Regions from separate parts of the Halobacillus sp. 12SKB genome, predicted to be linked through region 3. Evidence: predicted binding sites of a transcription regulator. Region 3 holds the regulator's gene; each other region holds the start of a gene.
What was found. The regulator LexA, encoded in region 3, represses DNA repair genes until DNA is damaged. The targets are predictions, from matches to a motif close to CGAACATATGTTCG.

Region 1 (8,059 bases), 770 kb from region 3:
AAGGGGGGATGGGATGAAAAAGTTATTGTCAGGGGTCCTGGGGTATGGAGTCGGCTCTATTTTCATTTTGATGATTGTATTTGCTGGAGTGTTAGCACTTTTACTAAGGTTTACTGGGATGGAATATGAGACACTCAATCAATTGGCTTTAGTCGCCGGTATCAGCATACTCGCCATAGGTGGCATGCTGGCTGCTTATAAGGGAGAACAGAAGGGATGGCTCTCTGGGGGGATGACAGGGCTGATCTTCGTCAGTGCCATGGTTTTATTTCAGGTCATTTTTGAAAACTCATGGGTTTCCCTGCCTCAGTTGAGTTATTTTGGAGGCCTGGTTCTTGCGGCCTGGCTTGGAGGCATGATAGGGGTCAACCTGCCACGGAAAACCGTAAAAAGATGATAAAACGTAAAATCCCGCTACAAGGATATGTAGCGGGATTGCATTTGATTAGCTCAATTTTTCACGTACAGATGAACGATCGAATTTCAGTTGAGTACCATCTTGTACAGAAATCACAAGAGTACCTTCATCAATCGCATGAATCGTTCCGTGAAGTCCTCCGATTGTTATAACTCTATCGCCTTTTTGGAGGTCCGACTGCATTTGTTGTACTTGCTTCTGTTTCTTTTGCTGCGGTCGAATCAATAGGAAATAGAAAATGACAAACATTAGAATAATTGGAAGTAAACCTACTAATGTATCCATTTATTTTCCCCCTTTCTAAAAGTTCTTTGCGTTTGGTTTGTTGAAACCATACATTTCAAAGAATTCTTCTCTAAAGTCACCGAGTCGATCTTCTCTAATGGCTTCACGCACTTGCCTCATTAAGTTTAACAGAAAATAAAGATTATGATAAGTCGTAAGTCTGAAACCGAAAGTTTCGTTAGCTTTGACTAAATGGCGGATATAAGCCCGGCTGTAATTCCGGCATGTGTGGCAATCACAATTCTCATCAATTGGACGGAAATCACGTGCGTATTTCGCATTTCTCACCACAAGTCTTCCCTCAGAAGTCATCAGCGTCCCATTCCTAGCAATTCGTGTTGGGAGTACACAGTCAAACATATCGATTCCGCGGATGCTTCCATCGATTAGTGAATCGGGGGAACCGACACCCATCAGATAACGGGGCTTTTGATCCGGCATCAGAGGAGTGGTAAATTCAAGAACACGATTCATAACGTCTTTCGGCTCACCAACAGACAAACCACCGATGGCGTAACCCGGAAAGTCCAAGGATGTCAGGTCACGAGCACTTTGACGGCGTAAATCTTCATACTCTCCACCCTGAATGATCCCGAATAAGCCTTGGTCATGCGGACGTTTATGTGCTTCCAAGCAGCGCTCAGCCCAGCGGCTCGTACGCTCTACAGAATCTTTCATGTACTTATGCTCGGCAGGATATGGAGGGCACTCATCAAAGGCCATCATAATATCCGGTCCAAGGGCGTTTTGAATGTGCATCGCTTTTTCTGGAGATAAGAAAAGCTTTTCCCCACTAATATGGTTACGGAAATGGACACCCTCTTCTTCAATTTTTCTAAGGTCACTCAAACTGAAGACTTGGAATCCGCCAGAGTCCGTTAGAATGGATCCGTTCCAGTTCATGAACTTGTGCAGACCACCCGCCTCTTCAATGATGTCTTCCCCAGGACGGAGCCACAGGTGATACGTATTCGAGAGGATGATTTGTGCGCCCATGCGCTCCAACTCTTCCGGACTCATTGTTTTAACGGTTGCTAGTGTTCCGACAGGCATAAACATTGGTGTTTCAAAAGACCCATGCGGAGTATGGACCTTCCCCAATCGTGCGCCTGTCTGCTTACATGTTTTAATCAATTCATATGTGATTGCCATGATTTCTATCCTTTCTTACTCTTGACCCATAAGATCATTTAATGAACATCGCATCTCCAAAACTGAAGAAACGATACCTTTCTTCTACTGCCTGTTTATAGGCTTCCAAAATAAAGTCGCGTCCGGCAAAGGCGCTCACCAGCATAATTAGTGTGGACTTTGGCAAATGGAAGTTTGTAATCAATCCATCGATGGCTTTCAGCTTTTGTGGCGGATAAATGAAGATATCCGTCCAACCGCTTGCCTCTTTGAATGTCCCGTGATCACGGATGATCGTCTCGAGAGTTCTCGTTGAGGTCGTCCCAACAGAAATGATTCTTCCGCCTCTTTCTTTGACAGCATTCAGCTGATTGGCTGTTTCTCCACTCAACTGATAGAATTCGGCATGCATATCATGCTCCTCCACTTGATCTACACTGACAGGTCGGAAGGTGCCAAGCCCTACGTGAAGAGTCAAGTACGCAAGTTCAATCCCCTTCGCCTGCAAATCCTCTAACAGTTCTTCGGTAAAGTGCAGTCCTGCTGTAGGGGCAGCTGCTGAGCCTTCTTCTTTCGCATAGACCGTCTGATATCGATCTCTATCAGACAACTGCTCTTTGATATATGGAGGTAAAGGCATCTCTCCAAGAGATTCCAATACTTCAAGGAAAATGCCTTCGTAGCTGAATTTGACTTTGCGTCCTCCATGCTCTTGCAATTCCGTACACTCGGCTACAAGTTTCCCTTCTCCGAAGACAATCTTCGTGCCTACTTTCACCTTTTTCGCGGGTTTGACAAGCACGTCCCACTCATCATCTTCGGTCTGGTGAAGAAGAAGGACCTCTACTTTTCCACCGGTCCCCTCTTTAGCACCGTATAGCCGAGCAGGTAAAACCTTCGTGTCATTCAATACAAGGCAGTCACCTTTTTCTAAGTAATCAGTGATTTGAGAAAAATGCCGATGTTCAATGGTTTGTTCTGTACGATCACAAACCATAAGCCGGGAAGCTGTCCGATCTTCTAATGGAACTTGAGCGATCAGCTCCTCCGGCAAATCAAAATCGTATTGCTTGATATCCATGTGAATCCCCTATTCTTATGTTTAATGTATCAAAATTTTCTTATGAAATAGAAAATCAACGAAAGGACAATGCTCACAATAATGGAAGTCATAATGGGAAAATAGAACGTAACGTTCCCTCTTTTAAAGCTAAGATCCCCTGGTAATTTCCCAAATATACTCCATAGTATACCGATCAATATGAACACAATCCCTATTACAATAAAGATTTTACCAAAGCCCGTCAAGAGCCAGGCACCTCCCTGTTGAAGTGAGCGTAGGCTTTAGGTGTGACTACCCGGCCTCTTGGTGTCCGTTGGATATAACCGATTTGCAGCAAGAAGGGCTCATAGACATCTTCGATCGTCTGAGGCTCCTCTCCAATCGTTGCGGCGATCGTATCCAAGCCTACAGGCCCTCCCTGGAAGCTATCCATGATCCCTTTCAGCAACTTGTGGTCGATAAAATCAAGACCTTCTGCATCTACTTGCAGCATTTCAAGCGCTTCCTTTGTCGTTTCCTTGCTAATGACTGTCTCACCTTTTACTTGAGCAATATCGCGGACACGCTTTAACAAGCGGTTTGCAATCCTTGGTGTTCCTCTGGAACGTCGTGCGATTTCAACAGCTGCCGCACCATCGATATCAACAGAAAATATTTCTGCTGTCCGTTCTACAATGGAACAAAGCGCTTTGGTATCGTAATATTCCAGGCGGCTGTGCACCCCGAATCGATCTCTGAGAGGTGCGGAAAGCAAGCCGGCTCGAGTGGTGGCACCGACCAATGTGAAAGGGGGAAGATCGAGCCTGACAGAACGGGCACTTGGCCCCGTACCTACGACGATATCAAGACAAAAATCCTCCATTGCAGGATAGAGGACTTCTTCTACAGAACGTGGAAGGCGGTGGATTTCATCGATGAAAAGGACATCCCCTGGTTCCAAAGATGATAATATCGCGGCCAAATCCCCAGCCCTCTCAATCGCTGGACCAGCTGTTGTTCTAAACTGAACGCCCATCTCATTAGCAATGATCGAAGCAAGAGTGGTTTTACCTAACCCGGGTGGTCCATACAACAGCGCATGATCAAGCGGCTCATTTCGCATTTTTGCTGCTTCAATGAAGATGCTTAGATTATTTTTCACCTGATCCTGACCAATATACTGCTTCAGAGTTTCTGGTCGTAAACTAAGCTCAATCTCCTGATCAGTTTCCTGTTGTTCTCCAGATATCATGCGATCCTCCAACATTCATCCCTCCTCACCTTAAGATTTCATCAATAGTTGCAGCCCTTGTCTGACATAATCATCCACGCTGCCATGTTTGGCTTTTTCAAGTTCTGTACGGACAAACTTCACTTCTTTTTCTGTATAACCTAAAGCTTTTAAAGCCTCAATTGCGTCATCCACTACAGCCCTTTTCTCTTTCGAGGTTAGATCTTCCTGATAGAATAGGGTGTCTTCATTATCTTCATCTGGAAGCCAGACAATTAGTTTCCCTTTCAAATCAAGGATCATCTGACGAGCTGTCTTCTTCCCTACTCCCGGAAATTTCGTTAAGTATTTATCGTCTTCCTGCTCAATGGCCGATACGAATTCTGGCACGCTGACGGTACCAAGAATAGCAAGAGCTCCTTTAGGTCCAATCCCGGAAACGTTCAGTAATTGAGCGAATAGTTGTTTGTCTTCTTTTTTCTTGAAACCAAAAAGCGATTGATTATCTTCTCTTATATAATGGTACGTATGTACTTTGACTTCCTTGTTCATCGAATCCTGAAAATGAAATGGATTAGCGCATAGCACTTCGTATCCTATGCCGCCTGTTTCTATTGTCAACGACCCTTCATCGAGTGTCGTCAATTGACCTTTCACGTAACTAATCATTGTAAAATTCCCTCTCTACCCTTTATTGCTATCCTTCCTATTGTAACATACAAGCACATGTTCGCCCATGGATAAAAGCAGTGAACCTCCCTTGAAACGGAACAAAACAGCCACAATAATGGTGGCTGTTTCACGTCTTTTATACTTCCTCTTCTTTGGAAAATTGACGGACGACTTGCTCAAAATGCCGGTGGTCCTTGATTTTAATTCCCTGTTTCAACTCATGCTCTCTTTTACTTTCAAGAGGCTTAATGGGGATTGGTTTAAAGGACTCAATGACCTTCCCTTGATCAGGAAGACCTTGAAAGACGGCTAACTCCCCATCCTCTGTTAAACCAAAATACCCTGTCTGTTTTGTCAAAGGAGAAATATCATCAACTTCCCTTTGAAAAACTACTTTATCTATTTCCTGTTCTTCAACCGTCCATCCCTCATACGAAGCCCAAAAATCCATCATAGACCAGATGGTTTCTTCTTTCTTTGTGGTTTCTGTCACACCATCTATATAATGCTCCTTCAGAATGACTGTCAGCTTCAAAGGTTCAGGCTTAACCAACGTTTCCACTGATTCTGATTGCTCCTCCTTACCCTGGATGACTCTTTGTGGCGTGTTATCTTTAAAAGTTTTCGGTGGAGTTTGATCAATGATCGACCAACTCAATACTGCAACGCCTATGGCTAACCCAACAATTAAGGCCCATCGTTTCATGACAGGATCCCCCCTAAATAAAAATAACTTCTGTTTCTAGTGTGTCCAGAAACAGAAGTTATTATCATAGCAATGGGAGATCACGATAATTTTTCCAGAATCGCTTCATCTGCATCAAGGTTGTGATAGACTTCCTGTCTAATGCAAACATTTATAAAGGAAAATCCCTATAGATATGGCTTTTACTCTTCTCTCTTATGTAAGATATTGATAAGTATATCTTAGCAAATATACCCAAGAAAAGCCACTCCTTTTAACCTGTACATCATACCTTTTTATTAGGAAGTTACACTTGCACGTAATATAAGAAGACCTTGTTTAAACTTATTTATGTTCTGTACGGCATACCTTTTGTCGATTAAATCAAACTCATCATTAACTACAATAGTAGAAGTTGTTTCATTATCTTGTACAACAATATCTATATCAGTATCTGACAAACGTATTTGAGTACCTTCTATACTTAACCTTTGCCAATCGACAAATGCAGGTACATTAGTTGTTGTCTCTACCGTATCGTAAATGGGACGATTCATAGGATCGTATTCTCCAGTAAACACTTGCTCAGTTGTAACTACTCCTATTGCTTGATTACATGGACGGATAATTGCTTTATATTCAAAAGAACGTTTAGCAGCAACCTCAGAAATTACAATCCAATCACCATTATCAAATTGAACGATATCTCCACGTTTAATATTAAAGTCAGTATGTATTTCCCTATCATCAAAATCTTCATTAACAGTCTTAGACGAAATGATTACTTTTCGACTTTCTTCATTAATATGTACACTCACACCAAACTCATTAACAAACTCACTAAATTCTGTCTCAAACATTCAATCACTCCCCAAACAATCTGAAGAAGTTGGATTCATTTTCAATCTGTTCATCAGTTTTTAGTTTCCGTACTTTCCGTTCTAATTGATCAATCCTATTTTGAATGCTGATAGCAAAGTCAGATACAGACATATCTTCATATGTTTTATTTTTCATTTGTGTAGGGTTGTTGGCTAATGATTCAAGAATAGAGAGGGCAGATTGATATATCTGTTTCTTACTTGTGGCAGATTCAGCATTGTATGATTCATGTGGTTGAAGTCCATTTTCTTGTAGGTAGATAATTAATTCATTTTGTTCTAACTGGACACCTTTAGTCTCCATTTCAAGACGTTGTATATTGTTCATTTGATCACTCCTATCTAAAATAATGCAAAATAAAAACCACTCGAAATGAGTGGCTTGAAAAATAAACTTCGTAATGAAGGTATTTATGTTATTGATATTCGGTAATAGAATGAGTACAGTTTTTTACCTCACTGTTTTTGGGAGAAGAAATTTCATACGATGTTCGATCATTAGGTTTAAGTGGTTGAGAATCAACTGCGTAAGTCCAATCGGTATCAATTACATTTTTATTATTATCTAAGTAGGTAACTTGGACTCTCACATAAGAAAAAGACTTTGAATCGTTATTTTTTATATAGCCAGTTGTTTTAATGTAGCCATTCTCTGTGCGGCAGTTTGTATCTTCTAATGATAACGAAGGCATAGAGTCTTTTTGAATATCTTCGTATTCACTTTCAACATTTTGCATTAATCTAACGTACTCCATATCTAAATTTTCATCAGATATATTCTCTTCACCTAAAATACCCTTAACGACTTCAAGATTTTCGTTATATAGATTAACATTGTACTCATCAAAATCAGATCTTACTACCCCTCCACCAATTAATACTAAATCAATAATATATTGGTAAAGTTCATACTCCTCATCCGTAAACTCCATATCTGGAAACCATTTTTCTAATAAGTCCCTGTTGATTGCTGAGGGAACGACTATTTTGTTTTCAACGAAATAATTAACTGAATTAGCAATATCAATTGACTCATCCCGAACCTCTTGTCTAATACCTTGCTGAGTGTCATTTTCATCAAGTGTCTCACTATTACTACTCTCACTACAGGCGACTAAAATCAAAAGAAAAGCAACCAGTAATAATTTCTTCATGATTTCCCCCTTTATTGAAATAACTTCTTAATTACCAGTATTCAACAAATAAATGGATATTCCTGCTTCATTATGCCTATAAATGGATATTTTTTACTGGGTGTGTAAAACGGTTAGTTAGGGGGTTATCCAAAGTGATTAGGGGTATTGGCAACTATGTATATTACATACACTCACATACAGTCTATGATCACTTGCAATACGCCTATATAAACGCCTGTGTTCGCATATGAAACCCTTTAATATCAATATTTAAAAGACAAAATACGAACACTAGGTTACATATTGTTTGTTATACTTAGTCATCTCATAACCCTTGATATATCAACGTTTTCAAACAACGTATATTTACGCTTAATTATTCATAGAAATATACTGCATAGAATCTTGCATAAATAGGGGCTTTCCAGTAGCATCTATCGGTTAAAATTTTGCTTTTATAGGGATATACCATGGGATATGGCGCATATTTAGGGACTTAATAATAATAATTGAAGAAGAAAGCGAGGACATAACAGCGGTGTGTGTACACTACTGTATATTATCCTCATCTATTCCCC
Region 2 (8,059 bases), 570 kb from region 3:
GGGCTCCTGTAGGTTCATCACATAGTAAAAGTTGCGGGTTCTTTATTAGCGCCCTCGCAATTGCGACACGCTGCTGTTCACCTCCACTCAATTGAAAAGGAAATTTATCTTTCTTATCCCACATTCCTACTTTTTCTAAAATATCTTTCATATTAAGCGGCTGCTGACTCAATTCCCGCCCGACTTCAACATTTTCTTCGACGGTCAGCGTTGGAATTAAATTGTACTGTTGAAAAATGAACCCCACGAATTTCCGGCGGTAATCCGTAAGTTGACGATCCTTTAATTGATCAAGGATGGTATCTCCTACTTTGATTGATCCTGAATCGTAACGGTCTATGCCCCCAATGACATTGAGTAGCGTTGATTTCCCTGACCCTGAAGGTCCAAGAATCGTTACGATTTTTTTATCTGGTACTTCTAATGACGCCTGGCGCAGCGCCTGAACTGTTACTTCTCCGCTCTGATACGTTTTATTGACTTGATTTGCGAAGATTGCCATTTCATCATCTCCAATTAAAAGTTTTGTAATGAAACACATCAATTATTTCATTTTTAGTGTACCTCAATAAAAAAAGAAGTCAATAACTTTTTGAAATATTTATATGTATATATTTCATTATTTATCATCCCGATCACTATTTTTATCGCAGATAATGGAAGGAAAGTGGAAGACTCGATTTCAAGACTTTTGTTGAGTGGATGGGGGCTGCGGGGAATGAGTCGCTTTCCGTGGGAGCGCGGTGAGCCTCCTCGGACTAAGTCCTGTGGGGTCTCACCATGCACTTTTTTCCCGCAGGAGTCTCCCCATTCCCCTCCGCCCCTTAACCAGGTGAGTGGCTCGAAACCAATTCTCGGATACTCTGCTTGTAGGGTTTTTGGTCATTCCGAGTATGAGAGCTTGTGTCAAGGGCTGTATGCTTCTAACAGTGGGATAGTGTAAAACAATCCATCTTGGGAAAGGGATTCGTTTCTCACATTCATTGAATGGGGTGGTTGGGAAGCTGCGAGACTTCCGTGGGAGAAAAGAGATCGGCGAGATCCCGCAGGACGTAGTCCGAGGAAGCTCGCCACTCCCCCACAGGAAAGCGAGTAGCTTCCCAGACACCCCTGACGCTCAACCTAGGCAACGAATCGCGGATTATCTCGAAACTGAGTCTTCCCGATTAGGGAGCTTTAGTGAAAGAAAAGAAAACCCAGGCAAGCGCGAGGCTTTGCCTGGGTTCTCTATTAAAAAGATGGAAGGTTGTCCAAGTTGTTGGATTGAATGCCATCTGGTTCACTGCGCAGATGATCTTCTCCATCTTTACCTCGAATGAGGTTCACGTGTTCCAGTTCACCACTGCGCGCCATTTCATGTGCTCGCTTATAATCGATCACTTGTCCTGACGACAGTTGCATTTCAACAATGCTACCTTGCCCGTTTTTTCTAACGGCGACAATTCGTTCTGGCATCATTCTCAACCTCCTCAAGAATTATTTTGTCCAAGAATCGAGATCATATGCCCCCCATCCGGAGGGGATTATTGGATGGTTAGATAAATAAAAAGACAGCCAGACGGCTGCCTTTTTACCTTACATATCGTGAGAAGATTTCTGTTTTTGACGCGAATGCTGTCTGTTTTTCACTTTATGAGATCCTTGAGCCGGTTCCCCGTATGCTTGTTTCGGCCCTAGTGGTAAGTTTGGTTGTTCTTGTTGTTTTGGTCCCATACGTCTGCCCATAAAAATCCGCCTCCTTGTTTATCTGCGTTTACGAGCTGCTTCTGGCCCCTCCATCGCGGTCGCACCAGGATAACTTAAGCGCTGATCACGATCGGACTCCACTCTGCCGGATTTTTTTAACTTTTTCTCTTGTCGATCTCTACCCATTCTAGAACGCCTCCCTTCTCTCTTAGTATGGAAAAGAAGGTGGAGGCTATGCCTGGGAATCATTTTTTGAAATCGTCGAGAAAATCCTTTTGAAAGCTCGTATTCACCTGAGGATTCGTCGGATTACTAAGGTCACGGAAAGGGTTTTTGCCATATTTCTCAGTCAGATCATCAATCGTCTTATACAATTTTTCCTTGCTGGCATACTGTTCAAAATTAAAAAGATCCAGTTGTTGACTGACTTCTGATTTCTCAGCAAGATCACTCGCGGTAACACCGAGCAGGCGAACAGGCTGCTGATTCCAGTGATCATCAAATAACTGCATCGACACTTGAAAGAGGTCCTCAGAGGAATGAATAAATTCCTGCAGCTGCCGACTGCGTGTTACTGTCTTCCGATCATGATAACGTATCGTCAACTGGACATTTCTTGCAAGAACCTTTTTATTCTTCATCCGACTTTCTACTTTATTGGAAAGTCTGCGTATGACCGTTTGTATTTCTGTATCATCCGTCGTATCTTGTGGAAGCGTTGTTGATGTGCCGATACTTTTAAATTCATGAACAGCATCAGGATCGACAGGCCGATCATCTATTCCATTCGCTCTGTTTTTCAATCGCTCTCCATTGATTCCAAGAACACCCTTCAACTCAAGGACAGGGTGTTCAGCTAATCCTCTAATGGTTTCAATACCGATTTTTCTTAGTTTCTCTGCTGTTTTTGAACCGACTCCGTACATTTCTTCTATCGGTAAAGGCCATAGTTTTGTTTCAAGATCTCTTTTCCGTAAAATCGTAATTCCCATAGGCTTTTTCATATCAGAAGCCATTTTTGCCAAAAATTTATTTGGGGCTATCCCAATACTGCAAGGAAGATCGAGCTCGTCATTGATACGCTGCTGAATACGCTCGGCTATTTCTGGAGGGGAACCTTGGTCCGCACAGTCGGTAATATCCATATAACCTTCGTCAATGGAAACCGGCTGAACGAGCGGTGTCACATCAGCTAGAATTTTAAACATCTCTTTGGACGCTGTACGGTATCGTTCAAACGTTGGTCCCATAACAATGAGTTCAGGACACAACCGTCGAGCCTCTCCTAAAGGCATCGTCGTTTTAACTCCATATTTGCGGGCTTCATAGCTGCTAGTGACAATGATTCCGCGTCTTTCTTCAGGGTTTCCTGCGATGGCAAGCGGCTTTCCTTTTAAAGATGGATCAAAAGCTGCTTCCACAGACGCATAGAAACTGTTCATATCGACATGAAAAATGACGCGTCCTTTTTTGGGATACCATCTGGACTGCATAACGTTCTTCCTCCATTGGAACATTTGTTCTCTATTATAACATGCCATGCTTTGTTCATGTTCCACAATGCCTTATTTATTGTTTGTCCAAAACATAAAACTCATAATCGCGTTATTGAACTCACTGACAGGGTTGTGGAAGACTTGATTTCGAGATGTTTGTGTGGATTTAGGGGCTCCGGGAAAAGGTTCGCTTTCCGTGGGCGAGTGATGAGCCTCCTCGAGCTAACGCTCTGCGGGGTCTCATCTACCACGCACTTCCCACAGGAGTCTCACCGTTTCCCTCCGCCCCTTTACCATATGAGGTTCTCGAAATCCCTCTTATAGTACCCTGCCTAAAACTCTTTTAAATCCTGCATAAACCGCGTTGATATAGGCTTCTCAACCATAAAAGCTCCTATTGCTGGAAGGTAGTTTCGAGAATTTCTTCCGGCAAGTGGGCGGAGGGGAATGGCGAGACTCCTAATATAAGTGTGCAGGCGCCTCGATCAGCGGCGTATGGACTGGACTGGACTGGACTGAGCTGGCGGAGATAAAGGAAACACGGAGAACGAAGTGATTCGATGTTGACTTATCGTACAGAAGCGAGGGAAGTCTCACTAGCCGCTAGGCGCCGGAACCGGATATCGTAGAGGAAAAAAGTGCAGGGTGAGACCCCACAGGACGAAGTCCGAGGAGGCTCACCGCGCTCCCGCGGAAAGCGAGTTATTCCCCGAAGCCCCATCCACTCAACAAAAGTCTCGAAACTGAGTCTTCAAGAAAAGAGAGCTTATGTGGAAGGGTGTAATAGAGAATATAAAAAATACTCCCTGAAGATTCAGGGAGTATCGGGGTGTCAAGTTATTGTGCTACTTCTTCAACGATCGCCGTTACGAACTCTGCGATTTTTTCAAGCTCACTAACAGGCATGCGCTCGTTGGTTGTATGAATTTCTTCATACCCTACACTCAAGTTGACTGTAGGTACGCCGTGCCCTGCGATGACGTTGGCATCACTTCCGCCGCCGCTTGTTAACAGTTCACTTTCACGATCGATGCGTTTCGCAGCAGAACGTGCGACTTCCACGACTTGATCTCCCGCTTGTTGCTTAAAGCCAGGGTACATGATTTCGACATCAAGTTCGACTTCGCCACCCATTTCTTCCGCTGTTTCTTGGAATGCTCGTTTCATTTTCTCTACTTGCGCTTCCATTTTTTCAGGGTCTAAAGAACGGGCTTCTGCTAAGACTTCTACGTGGTCACAAACGATATTCGTTTTTTGACCACCTTCAAAACGTCCGATGTTCGCTGTTGTTTCGTCATCGATCCGTCCCAGCGGCATTTTAGCTATTGCACGGGAAGCCAGTGTTATTGCTGAAATCCCTTTTTCAGGAGCAACTCCTGCATGAGCTGTCTTCCCTTTGACAATGGCGTTGATTTTCGCCTGTGTAGGAGCAGCTACGATAATGTTTCCAACTTGACCGTCACTATCGAGCGCATACCCGTATTTAGCTTTGAGCATGGAAGCATCAAGTGCCTTCGCGCCAACGAGGCCACTTTCTTCTCCTACAGTGATGACGAACTGCAGGTCGCCATGCTCGACATTTTGTTCCTGAAGAGAACGGATGGCTTCAAGAATCGCAGCGACACCCGCTTTGTCATCAGCTCCAAGGATTGTTGTTCCATCGGTCACGATATAACCATCTTCAACAGAAGGTTTCACACCGTTACCTGGAACCACCGTATCCATGTGAGAAGTGAAGTAAATCGGCTCTGCTTCCTTTTTAGAGCCTTCTAAATTACAAATAAGGTTGTTTGCCCCATGACCCGTAATTGAGGCTGCATCATCTTCCAGGACTTCCAAACCTAAGTCCTGGAATTTCTTTTTCAATACTTTAGCGATTTCTGCTTCCTGTGTCGTTTCTGAATCGATTTGCACCAACTCTAGAAATTCTTCAAGTAAGCGTTCTTTATTAATGGCTACCATCTATGTCTGCCTCCTTCATATGTAAACACATTCCTCTTAGTACGTTAGCGGAACGAAAGGACTGTGTCAATTATAGAGGGATGTTGCCATGCTTTTTATACGGGCGTTCTTCGTGTTTATTCTTCAGCATATCCAGGGCTTTAATCAATGTAGACCGCGTTTCTCTTGGGTCGATGACATCATCAATCATCCCAAGTCCTGCTGCCACGTAAGGGTTTGCGAATCGTTCCCTGTATTCGTTGATTTTATTTTGTCGCGTTTCCTCTGGGGTTTCGCTTTCTCTGATTTCTTTTGCGAAAATGATGTTCGCTGCCCCTTCAGGACCCATTACAGCAATTTCCGCGTTTGGCCAGGCATAGACAAGGTCCGCCCCGATCGATTTACTGTTTAACGCGACATAGGCTCCACCATAAGCTTTTCTCGTAATAACCGTCAGTTTAGGAACAGTGGCTTCAGAGTAAGCGTATAGAATTTTGGCTCCATGACGGATGATTCCCCCATGTTCCTGCTTGATCCCAGGGAAGAAGCCGGTCACATCTTCAAATGTAATGAGCGGGATATTGAAAGAATCACATGTACGGATAAAACGGGCAGCTTTATCACTGGAGTCGATATCAAGTCCGCCAGCCATGTACTTCGGTTGATTACAAACAAGTCCCACGGTCTTCCCTTGCAGACGTGCAAATCCGACGACAATATTTTTTGCAAAGTCCTTATGAATTTCGAAGAAGGAACCCTCGTCAACGAATTCATCGATAACGATACGCACGTCGTAAGGGCGGATTGGATCAAAAGGAATTTTATCTGTGATGTCAGGTCTGAAGTCATCATCAAGCTCAACTTCAACTTCAGGTGTCAGTTCCTCATTGTTCTGAGGCAGGTAACTGACAAGATCCCGGACAGCATCCAAAGCGGAGGCTTCATCAGGAGTTTTCAAGTGAGCATTCCCACTCAAAGAGTTATGAACACCGGCACCACCGAGGTCTTCCGCGGAAATTTGCTCACCGGTCACGGTTTCAATGACTTTAGGGCCGGTAATAAACATTTGTGATGTTTTTTCCACCATGATGACGAAATCTGTGATTGCTGGAGAATAAACGGCTCCTCCGGCACATGGCCCCATAATCACCGATATTTGCGGAATGACCCCAGAATAAATAGAGTTGCGATAAAAGACTTGTCCGTAACCATCCAAGGAAGAAACGCCTTCCTGGATGCGTGCTCCTCCAGAATCGTTCAGGCCAATAAAAGGGGTTCCATTTTTGGCAGCAAGGTCCATGACTGCGGCAATTTTTTTCGCATGCATTTCCCCTAAGGCTCCGCCGTAAACCGTGAAGTCCTGAGCGAACAAATACACATCACGTCCATGAATTTTACCAAACCCTGTCACGACCCCTTCACCCGGTGCTGATTTTCCGTCCATTCCAAAGGCATCATGCCGATGTTCAATAAAAGGATTCAGCTCAATGAAAGAGCCCTCATCCAACAGGTGTTCGATGCGTTCCCTCGCTGTCCATTTCCCTTTATCATGCTGTTTATCAATTCTTTCATCACCGCCGCCCAGTTCAACTTGCCGACGCTTATCGTATAATTCATTGATTTTATCAAAAATGTCCATTCTTACTCCTCCTCCCCATGCTGACATAGTTCAAATAGGACACCGTTGGCTGCTTTCGGGTGCAAAAAGGCGATCTGGCTGTCATGAGCGCCTCGTTTCGGCTGTTCGTGAATAAGACGGACCCCTTGCTCTTTGTACTGCTCCAAACGCTTGGTAAGATCGTCCACTTCCAAAGCGATATGGTGGACACCTTCTCCTTTTTTCGTCAAAAACGATTGAATCGGAGAGTCATCACTCAAAGGCTCCAACAATTCGAACATCGTTTCACCGATTCTCAGAAAAGCGACACGCACTTGTTCTGACTCCACAACTTCAACAGCTTCAAGCTCCAAGCTGAGGTTATGTTGATAGAAAGGCAGGGCTGCATCAATGCTTTCCACAGCAATTCCGATATGAGCAATCCGTTTCGGTGCTTCTATTGTATCCTTGTTTAGAAGCTGTTTAATATAAAGAGCGATGGCATCTGTTGGTGACCCGCTGGTAAAGATTTTGTTTACCCCTTTTTCCTCAAGAAAAGGAATATCTTCTGCAGGTATGACACCGCCACCGACGACGGGAATATCAGATGCTCCCTGCTCTTCCAGGGCTTGGACTACTTTCGGAAACAATGATTTATGAGCACCAGATAGTGAAGAAAGCCCTACAACATCCACGTCTTCCTGTATGGCAGCTCTCGCAATTTGTACAGCTGATTGCCTAAGACCTGTATAGATGACTTCCATTCCATGGTCTCTGAGTGCCTGAGCGATAATTAAAGCTCCTCTGTCATGTCCATCTAACCCTGGTTTCGCTATAAGTACACGTATTGGTTTCATCCTCATCATCCCTTCCTACATTCCGGTATATTCTCCAAATTCCTCTCGCAAAACGTTCGCGATCTCCCCGACTGTGGCATAAACTTTAACCGCCGCCACAATATGAGGCATGACATTTTCCGACCCTTTCGCCGCTTCCCGAAGGGCTTGAAGGCATTGGTCGACGGATCCCTGATCGCGGGAAGACCTCACTTCCTGCGTCTTCTTGATTTGTGCTTGTTCCAGCGCTTCATCCACGCGCAACAAGTCCGCATGTATCTCTTCTTCGAGTTTGTATTCGTTCATACCGACGACGATGTCTTCATTCGATTCGATCCGTTTTTGGGCATCATAGGCAGCTTTATGGATTTCACGTTGCATATACCCTTCTTCCACCGCCTGGACAGCTCCACCGAATTCTTTGATGCGCTCTAAGTAAGCATTGGCTTCTTTTTCGATTTGGTCTGTCAGAGACTCTACGAAGTAAGAACCAGCGAGTGGAT
Region 3 (8,059 bases):
TTTAAGGCATCCGCTTCTTTTATGGAAAGAGGAAATGATGCACGTTCATTCTTGGGCGTTTGTCACAGGAAACCCCACCTACGCGTATGATGAAGAAGAATGAGGAGGGATCGATGTGCAACCCCAAGCTAAAACGGCGAGACCAAGCAGCACGATCAATATTGTGTTGAATGATTCTAAAGAAAAAGCGATTCCTGATCGGAAAGCAGCCACCCTCAAACAGACAGGGGCCCCTTTTCTGAAGATCGAGGAATTTTTCAATTCCATCATTGGAATGGAGGATCTAAAGACCAGGGTCAAAGAAATCTATGCACAGGTGCTGGTTTCAAAGAAAAGAGAAGAAGCAGGATTAAAATCGAATGCGCAAGTACTTCACATGGTTTTCCACGGAAATCCCGGTACGGGAAAGACGACCATCGCGCGAATGGTTGCTGCTTTATTCCGTGAAGTCGGGGTGCTTGATAAAGGTCAATTCATAGAAGCGGATCGGAGTGACCTTGTAGGGGAGTATATCGGTCATACAGCCCAAAAGACGAAGGATCTGATCCATAAAGCTTTGGGAGGGGTCCTTTTTATTGATGAAGCCTATTCCTTAGCCAGAGGTGGAGAGAAGGATTTCGGGAAAGAAGCGATTGATACATTGGTGAAATGCATGGAAGATCATCATAATGAATGCATTATTATCCTTGCTGGATATCCAGATGAAATGGAAGATTTTCTGACCTTAAATCCAGGTCTTGCTTCCCGGTTCCCGATCCAGCTTTCTTTTAAGGACTATTCTACCAAAGAACTTACACAGATAGCTTTTGGAATGATTGAAGAAAGGGAATATTGTTTAACAAAAGAGGCGGAACGAAAACTTTTCCAACATCTGGCCTGCGTGTACGCCAGACGAGAAGAGAATTTTTCAAATGCCCGCTATGTAAGAAACCTCATTGAAGAGGCCATTCGAAAACATGCCTGGAGAGTAATCAGCACCCCTAACCCCAAGAAGAAGACATTGATGACCCTACAGGCAGAAGATTTTGTTTTTCCACTACAAGAAACAGACTTGAACTGAACGGTCATACATTCATAGGAATCGTTTTTCTGTTATGATGAAAAAGATACAGGCAGATGGAAGAGTAGGTGAGAGACAGATGGCAAAAGAATTGGTCGTGTTAGTTGCAAGAAAAGATCCATCCGAAAAGGTAGAACGGTTTCAGTCTTCTTTGGAAGAGCTTCAGTCACTAACTGAGACCGCTGATGGAGAAGTATGTAAAATTATAACTCAAAAGCGTGACCGGGTTCACCCGGCTACATATTTAGGTGAAGGGAAACTGGAAGAAATAAAAGAAGCAGCTGAGGAATCTGAAGCTGAGCTTGTCATATTTAATGATGAGTTATCACCTGGTCAGCTTAGAAATATAGCGGATAGAGTCGGGGTACGTGTGATCGACAGGAGTCAACTGATCCTTGATATTTTTGCAGGAAGAGCACGTACAAAAGAAGGAAAATTGCAGGTGGAACTTGCTCAACTGCAATATTTGCTTCCTCGGTTATCCGGACAAGGGACAGCGTTATCCCGGTTAGGTGGAGGAATTGGTACACGAGGTCCTGGTGAAACCAAACTGGAAACCGACCGCCGTCATATACAACGGAGAATTGATGATATTAAGAAGAGGTTGGATACGGTCGTTAAACAACGTGAACAATACCGGAAGCGGAGAAAAGAAAACCGCGCCTTTCAAGTGGCGATCGTCGGTTATACGAATGCTGGTAAATCGACTTTCTTCAATAGAGTAACCGATAGCCAGTCCTTTGAAGAGGATTTATTGTTTGCTACACTCGATCCTCTGACAAGGCAGATGAGCCTTCCTTCTGGCTTTTTGGCTCTCCTTTCTGATACGGTAGGTTTCATTCAGGACTTGCCAACGACGCTCATAGCAGCATTCCGATCTACGTTAGAAGAAGTGACAGAAGCAGATTTTATCGTTCATATGGTTGATGCTTCACACCCTGATCATATGCAGCAGGAAAAGACGGTATTGAAGTTGTTGGATGAACTTGGGGCTGGCCAACTGCCGATACTAACCGTTTATAATAAGAAAGATCTTCTGAAGGAGGATTTCATTCCGCACTCCTTCCCTTCACTGACAGTGAGCGTGCATGATCCAATTGATCGTAAACGTGTTCTTCATAAAATCGAAGAGGTTTTAAGAGAAGAGTGGGATGAGTATGATGTTTTCGTGCCGGCTTCTGAAGGGAAACGGCTGCAGCAATTCAAAGCCTACAGTATGATTACGAGTATAAATTTTTATGAGGAAAAAGAGGGCTATGCCCTTCATGGTTTCATCCATCCCGAACGCCCATTGAAACACCAAATTTTATAAATGTGAACAAAACGTTGGAACAACGAAATACTGCAAGATAGGAAGAGGACCCATCATGAACATTCAAGAATTGAAACAGCGTGTAGAAAAAGAGATTAAGAACCAACATCATAGGGTTGACGAGATTGTCGAGAACAATCAAGAAAAAGTTTTAAAGGCCTTCCATAAACTGAGGGTCAGCGATTCTCATTTTAACCCGACAACAGGTTATGGCTATGATGATTTCGGACGGGACACTCTGGAAGCATTGTATGCAGAAATATTCAAAGCGGAAGATGCCCTTGTCAGACCTCAGCTCATCTCAGGAACACATGCAATCACCACTGCCTTATTCGGAGTACTACGTCCGGGAGATGAACTGCTATACATATCCGGAGAGCCTTATGACACCCTAAGAGATGTCATAGGTTCCGAGGACGAGAAGGATACAGGTTCTCTACGGGATTTTGGTATCAGCTATCAAACCGTTCCTTTAGAAGAAGACGGGTCTTTTGCTCATGATAGAATCCGAAGAGCTATGCAAGAAAAGACGAAGGTCGTAGCCATCCAAAGATCAAAAGGGTATGAGGACCGCCCTTCATTTCTCATTGATGAGTTACAATCGATCATTCGATTTGTGCGTGAGATAAAAGACGATGTGATTATTTTTGTTGACAATTGTTATGGTGAATTCGTAGAAACGAAAGAGCCGCTTGAAGTAGGCGCTGATATGATCGCTGGTTCGTTAATTAAGAACCCGGGAGGCGGAATTGCCAGAGTCGGTGGTTACATTGCAGGACGTAGATCCCTAATTGAAAAATGCAGCTATCGTTTGACGGCTCCTGGGTTAGGGAAGGAAACGGGCCCGAGTTTGAACAGCCTGCAAGAGATGTATCAAGGGATTTTTCTTGCCCCTCATGTCGTGGGAGAAGCTTTGAAAGGAGCTATTTTCACTTCGAAATATTTAAGTGAATGGGGTTTCGACACCAACCCGGCTTATGATGTGAAGAGGACAGATTTAATTCAGTCCGTCAACTTTAAAACCGCTGAACAAATGATCAGCTTCTGTCAATCCATTCAGCAGGCATCTCCAGTCAATTCCCAATTCAAACCAGAGCCGAGCGTCATGCCGGGGTATGAGGACGAAGTGATTATGGCTGCAGGGACTTTCATTCAAGGAGCGAGTCTCGAATTGACCGCTGACGGTCCTATTCGCCCCCCATATACAGCCTTTGTCCAGGGTGGATTGACTTATGCGCATGTAAAGATCGCTGTCGTACAAGCAGTGCAGCAGTTGGTAGAAGAGGGTATGGTCAAAGCTTGAAGTAAAGGTAATGGTAACCCTTTCAAAAAACAACTCCAAATTGTGTGAACATTCCTCACATATGTTGACATATCCCTTTCGTGTCGTATAATTAAAGTATCATTCTTATGGGGAGGTGGCACGTCGATGAGTGATGAAATTCGTCGTTCTATGCCGTTATTCCCGATGGGGATTGTTCAATCATTGACAGACCTTACTGCACGGCAGATCCGGTACTATGAACAGCACGAGCTTGTTCAGCCGGCCCGTTCAGAAGGGAACCGCCGCATGTTCTCATTCAATGATGTCGATCGGCTTCTTGAAATTAAAGACTTGATCGATCAGGGTGTGAACATGGCCGGAATCAAGAAAGTTCTGAAGCTGAATGATCAGCCAGATAATGAGGTATATGATGAGGACCAAGTGAAGGAAGTACACAATGAACTTACTGAAAAAGAACTTCGTCGTATGCTGCAACGAGAACTATTCACAGCGGGAAGACAAGGTAAATTAGCAATAAGACAGGGAGAAATGTCAAGGTTCTTCCATTAATATTGTGTTGAGAGGAGAAATTCAATGGGTTTAACTAAAGAAGAAATTTACAAAAAAATCGATGAGGAAAACGTCAAGTTTATCCGCCTGCAGTTCACGGATATGCTTGGTACAATCAAAAATGTAGAAATTCCACTAAGCCAGTTGGATAAAGCTATTGATGGCATGATGATGTTTGACGGGTCCTCTATTGAAGGATTCGTTCGTATCGAGGAGTCAGATATGTATTTGGTGCCAGACCTGGATACTTTCGTCGTCTTCCCTTGGACTTCAGAAAAAGGGAAAGTTGCACGATTCATCTGTGACATCTATAACCCAGACCAAACTCCTTTTGAAGGGTGCCCACGCTACAATTTGAAGCGTAACATCAAAAAAATGGAGAAACTCGGATTTTCTGCTTTCAACATTGGTACAGAACCTGAATTTTTCCTATTCAAATTAGATGAAAAAGGCGAACCAACGATGGAATTGAATGATAAAGGCGGCTATTTCGACCTAGCACCGACCGACCTTGGTGAAAACTGCCGTCGTGATATTGTCCTTGAGCTTGAGGAAATGGGCTTTGAAATTGAAGCGTCTCACCACGAAGTAGCTCCTGGTCAGCACGAAATTGATTTCAAATATGCAAATGCCGTCAAGCATTGCGATGATATCCAAACATTCAAACTCGTCGTAAAAACTATTGCGCGTCAACATGGTTTGCATGCAACATTCATGCCTAAACCATTGTTTGGTGTAAACGGATCTGGTATGCACGCGAACATGTCTCTTTTCAATGAAAAGGGCAATGCGTTTTTTGATGAGAAAGGGAAGGAACAACTTTCTGAGGTGGCTTATCAGTTCACAGCAGGCATTATCAAGCATGCAACGAACTTCACAGCCGTGACGAACCCTACCGTCAACTCCTACAAGCGTCTTGTACCAGGGTACGAGGCACCGTGTTATGTAGCATGGTCCGGTCAAAACCGTAGTCCACTCGTACGTGTTCCGACATCCCGTGGATTGAGCACAAGAATCGAAGTGCGCAGTGTGGATCCATCAGCGAACCCATACATGGCGATGGCTGTACTTCTTGCTGCTGGACTGGATGGTGTGGAAAACAAACTGGAAGCACCTGCTCCTGTCGATCGAAACATTTACGTGATGGATAAGAAAGAGCGGGAAGCTCACGGGGTGAAAGACCTACCTGCTACATTGTATGATGCACTGGAAGAGCTGCATCAGGATCCAATTATGGTAGAAGCCCTTGGCGAACACCTATTTGAACACTTCATTGAAGCGAAAGAAATCGAATGGGATATGTTCCGCACTCAGGTTCATCCGTGGGAGCGCGAACAATATTTGCAGACGTATTAAAGTTTAAAACCCTTGAGGCCTTTAGCTTCAAGGGTTTTTCTACGTATTTCTATACTTTTGAGAGGTTACATATAACAAAAAACGAACGAATGTTCCTGCCATAGAGGTTTACCAATGGAAGCATACTTACAGCTTTCAAAACTGGAGAAGATCAAATGGGAGTGGATCTATATCAAACGCGAAGGCGCGCCTGATCACAAAGAGTGGTCAGAGTGGTCGGCATTCAGGATGAACATATTACTGCTATGAGCCAAAACAGGTGAGAATGATCATAATAAATAATATATCATCTGAACTTCCTTTAACCTCTATCCGTAAACGCTCTGGAGTGTGACATAAATAAAGAAAGAGGCGAGTTTAACTAAACTCGCCTCTTTCTTTTAGTGTACGGTCCTGTATAGACCTACGACTTTTCCTAGAATGGATACATCCTGTAATAGAATGGGTTCCATCGTTGCGTTCTCAGGCTGCAGGCGAACATGATTTCTTTCCTTGAAGAACCGCTTCACAGTGGCTTCCTCGTCTTCTGTCATCGCAACAACGATGTCGCCGTTCTGTGCGGTTTGTTGTTGTCTGACGATGACCATATCCCCGTCAAGAATTCCTGCCTCAATCATACTTTCCCCTTGTACGATTAGTACGAATGTGTTGTCATCCGACCCTGCAAGTGTATCGGGTAGAGGGACATATTCTTCAATGTTTTCAACAGCTGTAATCGGTGAACCCGCCGTGACTTTACCGATTACTGGAGCGTAAGAAGCTTCACTTCTCGGGATGCTGTGATCTTCTTCTAATTCAATTACTTCGATGGCACGAGGTTTGGTGGGGTCGCGTCTAATGTATCCTTTTTTCTCCAATCTGGATAAGTGACCGTGCACAGTCGAACTTGAAGCAAGACCAACGGATTGACCGATCTCCCTTACGGACGGTGGATATCCTTTTGCTAGAACCTGTTCTTTAATAAAATCTAGTATTTCCTGCTGCCGCTTTGAAAGTTTACTCATAGATTAGCACCTCGTACATAGGATTATAGTAACCACATTGTACCACTTATATTTCAAAAATACAAACACGCGTTCGAAAAAAACCATTGACAAGAACTTGTGTTCGTATATAATAGGAATTAACAAACGCGAACACAGGTTCTTAGGAACGTTCGTTCTAGGAAAGCGGAGGGGTTATCAATGTTTAACAAATTATCTAAGCTGGATTACACCTACATCATTCTTTTTATTGTTAGTTTTATCATTCTCTATTATTCTATGGTCACAGCTGTTTAATAGAGAAAGAGAGAGGAACATCCAAGTGAGAGTAATTTTGTATTGCAGGGTAAGTACGGAAAAAGAAGCTCAAGTAACTTCTTTAAAGCGGCAGAAAGCTGAGCTGACATCCATGGCGGAGCGTCACGGCTTCGAAGTTGTGGATTGCATTGAAGAACAAGCGAGTGGTTACGATATCGAACGTGAAGGGATTTTCCGCATGCTGGAATACTTTTCTTCAGGGCGTGCGGAAGCCTTATTAATCCAAGATGAAACACGATTAGGCCGAGGAAATACGAAGATCGCTTTGTTTCATCAAATGAACCGTTTGAAGGTCAAGGTGTACTCCCTTTCAAATCATGGAGAATTACAGTTATCGGAATCAGATTCGATGGTATTACAGATTGTTGGCATCGTAGAAGAATACCAAAGGAAAATACATAATATGAAAATACGGAGGGGGATGAGAAAAGCGGTAGAGGGCGGCTACGATCCCTCCGCCAACTTATCCAACCGTGATCAGGCACCCGGCCGTGAGAGGATCGACTTTCCTATTGAAGAAGTTGTTCGCTTAAGGAAAAGTGACCTGACATTCAAAGATATCGCAGCGACTTTGAGAGGTTTGGGATATGATGTATCAAAAGCTACGGTGCATCGCAGATACAAGGAGCACCTATCGCTTGAAAAAGAAGAAGAATCACGATAATATAAGGTATGTAGACAAGGATCTTAGGATTTCTTGTCTTTTTCATGTTTTACGATCCAGACTATGAGTAAAGGAGAAGGATCTATGTTATCAAAAGAAAAAATTAATCGTATAAATGAACTAGCTAATAAATCTAAGCAGGAAGAGCTTTCGAAGGAAGAAAAAGCAGAACAGCAGAAGCTGCGCCAGGAATATTTGAAAAATGCACGTGCATCCTTCAAAAATCAGTTGAAAGGTGTGACCGTCATTGATCCGAAAGGGAATGACGTAACTCCAGAGAAGCTTCGTCAAATGCAAAAGAACGAAAAAAAGAATTAATGCCAAATCGTCCGTATTCGATAATTTTCGAATGCGGATTTTTTCTTGTTTAATTCCCTGGATAAGGGGGAAATTAGGTTTGAGGCTGTGCGAAATTTTGCACAAAGCTTGTTTCAAAATGATTTTCATTATAGGATAATACATGGTACATATACCTGAAAAGAAAGGGGAATGTTGAACATGGCAAACAGCCTTGAACAAACATCAATCAATA

Region 1: a site for LexA is predicted at 4,827-4,840, ahead of ruvA (Holliday junction branch migration protein RuvA). Genes of this name have one in related genera too.
Region 2: a site for LexA is predicted at 3,197-3,210, ahead of ACQ4XT_RS12610 (DNA polymerase IV). Genes of this name have one in related genera too.

Annotation. Positions count from the first base shown of each region.
Region 1 covers NZ_JBRFWR010000001.1:2,388,119-2,396,177, reverse strand. Annotated here, with positions in the region: gene ACQ4XT_RS11570 (TIGR04086 family membrane protein) at 14-397, shown strand; gene yajC (preprotein translocase subunit YajC) at 446-703, opposite strand; gene tgt (tRNA guanosine(34) transglycosylase Tgt) at 719-1,858, opposite strand; gene queA (tRNA preQ1(34) S-adenosylmethionine ribosyltransferase-isomerase QueA) at 1,890-2,915, opposite strand; gene ACQ4XT_RS11550 (DUF2905 domain-containing protein) at 2,945-3,142, opposite strand; gene ruvB (Holliday junction branch migration DNA helicase RuvB) at 3,139-4,140, opposite strand; gene ruvA (Holliday junction branch migration protein RuvA) at 4,159-4,776, opposite strand; gene ACQ4XT_RS11535 (BofC C-terminal domain-containing protein) at 4,916-5,485, opposite strand; gene ACQ4XT_RS11530 (hypothetical protein) at 5,764-6,324, opposite strand; gene ACQ4XT_RS11525 (hypothetical protein) at 6,329-6,673, opposite strand; gene ACQ4XT_RS11520 (FxLYD domain-containing protein) at 6,762-7,499, opposite strand.
Region 2 covers NZ_JBRFWR010000001.1:2,589,524-2,597,582, reverse strand. Annotated here, with positions in the region: partial or broken gene ACQ4XT_RS12630 (ABC transporter ATP-binding protein) at 1-502, opposite strand, end outside; gene ACQ4XT_RS12625 (DUF3892 domain-containing protein) at 1,231-1,455, opposite strand; gene ACQ4XT_RS12620 (small acid-soluble spore protein P) at 1,576-1,725, opposite strand; gene ACQ4XT_RS12615 (YpzI family protein) at 1,744-1,872, opposite strand; gene ACQ4XT_RS12610 (DNA polymerase IV) at 1,932-3,179, opposite strand; gene ACQ4XT_RS12605 (M20/M25/M40 family metallo-hydrolase) at 4,020-5,144, opposite strand; gene ACQ4XT_RS12600 (acyl-CoA carboxylase subunit beta) at 5,215-6,762, opposite strand; gene mce (methylmalonyl-CoA epimerase) at 6,765-7,577, opposite strand; gene ACQ4XT_RS12590 (acyl-CoA mutase large subunit family protein) at 7,593-8,059, opposite strand, start outside.
Region 3 covers NZ_JBRFWR010000001.1:3,155,339-3,163,397, reverse strand. Annotated here, with positions in the region: gene ACQ4XT_RS15790 (AAA family ATPase) at 116-1,060, shown strand; gene hflX (GTPase HflX) at 1,140-2,372, shown strand; gene ACQ4XT_RS15780 (methionine gamma-lyase family protein) at 2,428-3,675, shown strand; gene ACQ4XT_RS15775 (MerR family transcriptional regulator) at 3,802-4,206, shown strand; gene glnA (type I glutamate--ammonia ligase) at 4,231-5,562, shown strand; gene ACQ4XT_RS15765 (hypothetical protein) at 5,677-5,811, shown strand; gene lexA (transcriptional repressor LexA) at 5,943-6,566, opposite strand; gene ACQ4XT_RS15755 (YneB family resolvase-like protein) at 6,868-7,527, shown strand; gene ACQ4XT_RS15750 (DUF896 domain-containing protein) at 7,612-7,845, shown strand; gene tkt (transketolase) at 8,026-8,059, shown strand, end outside.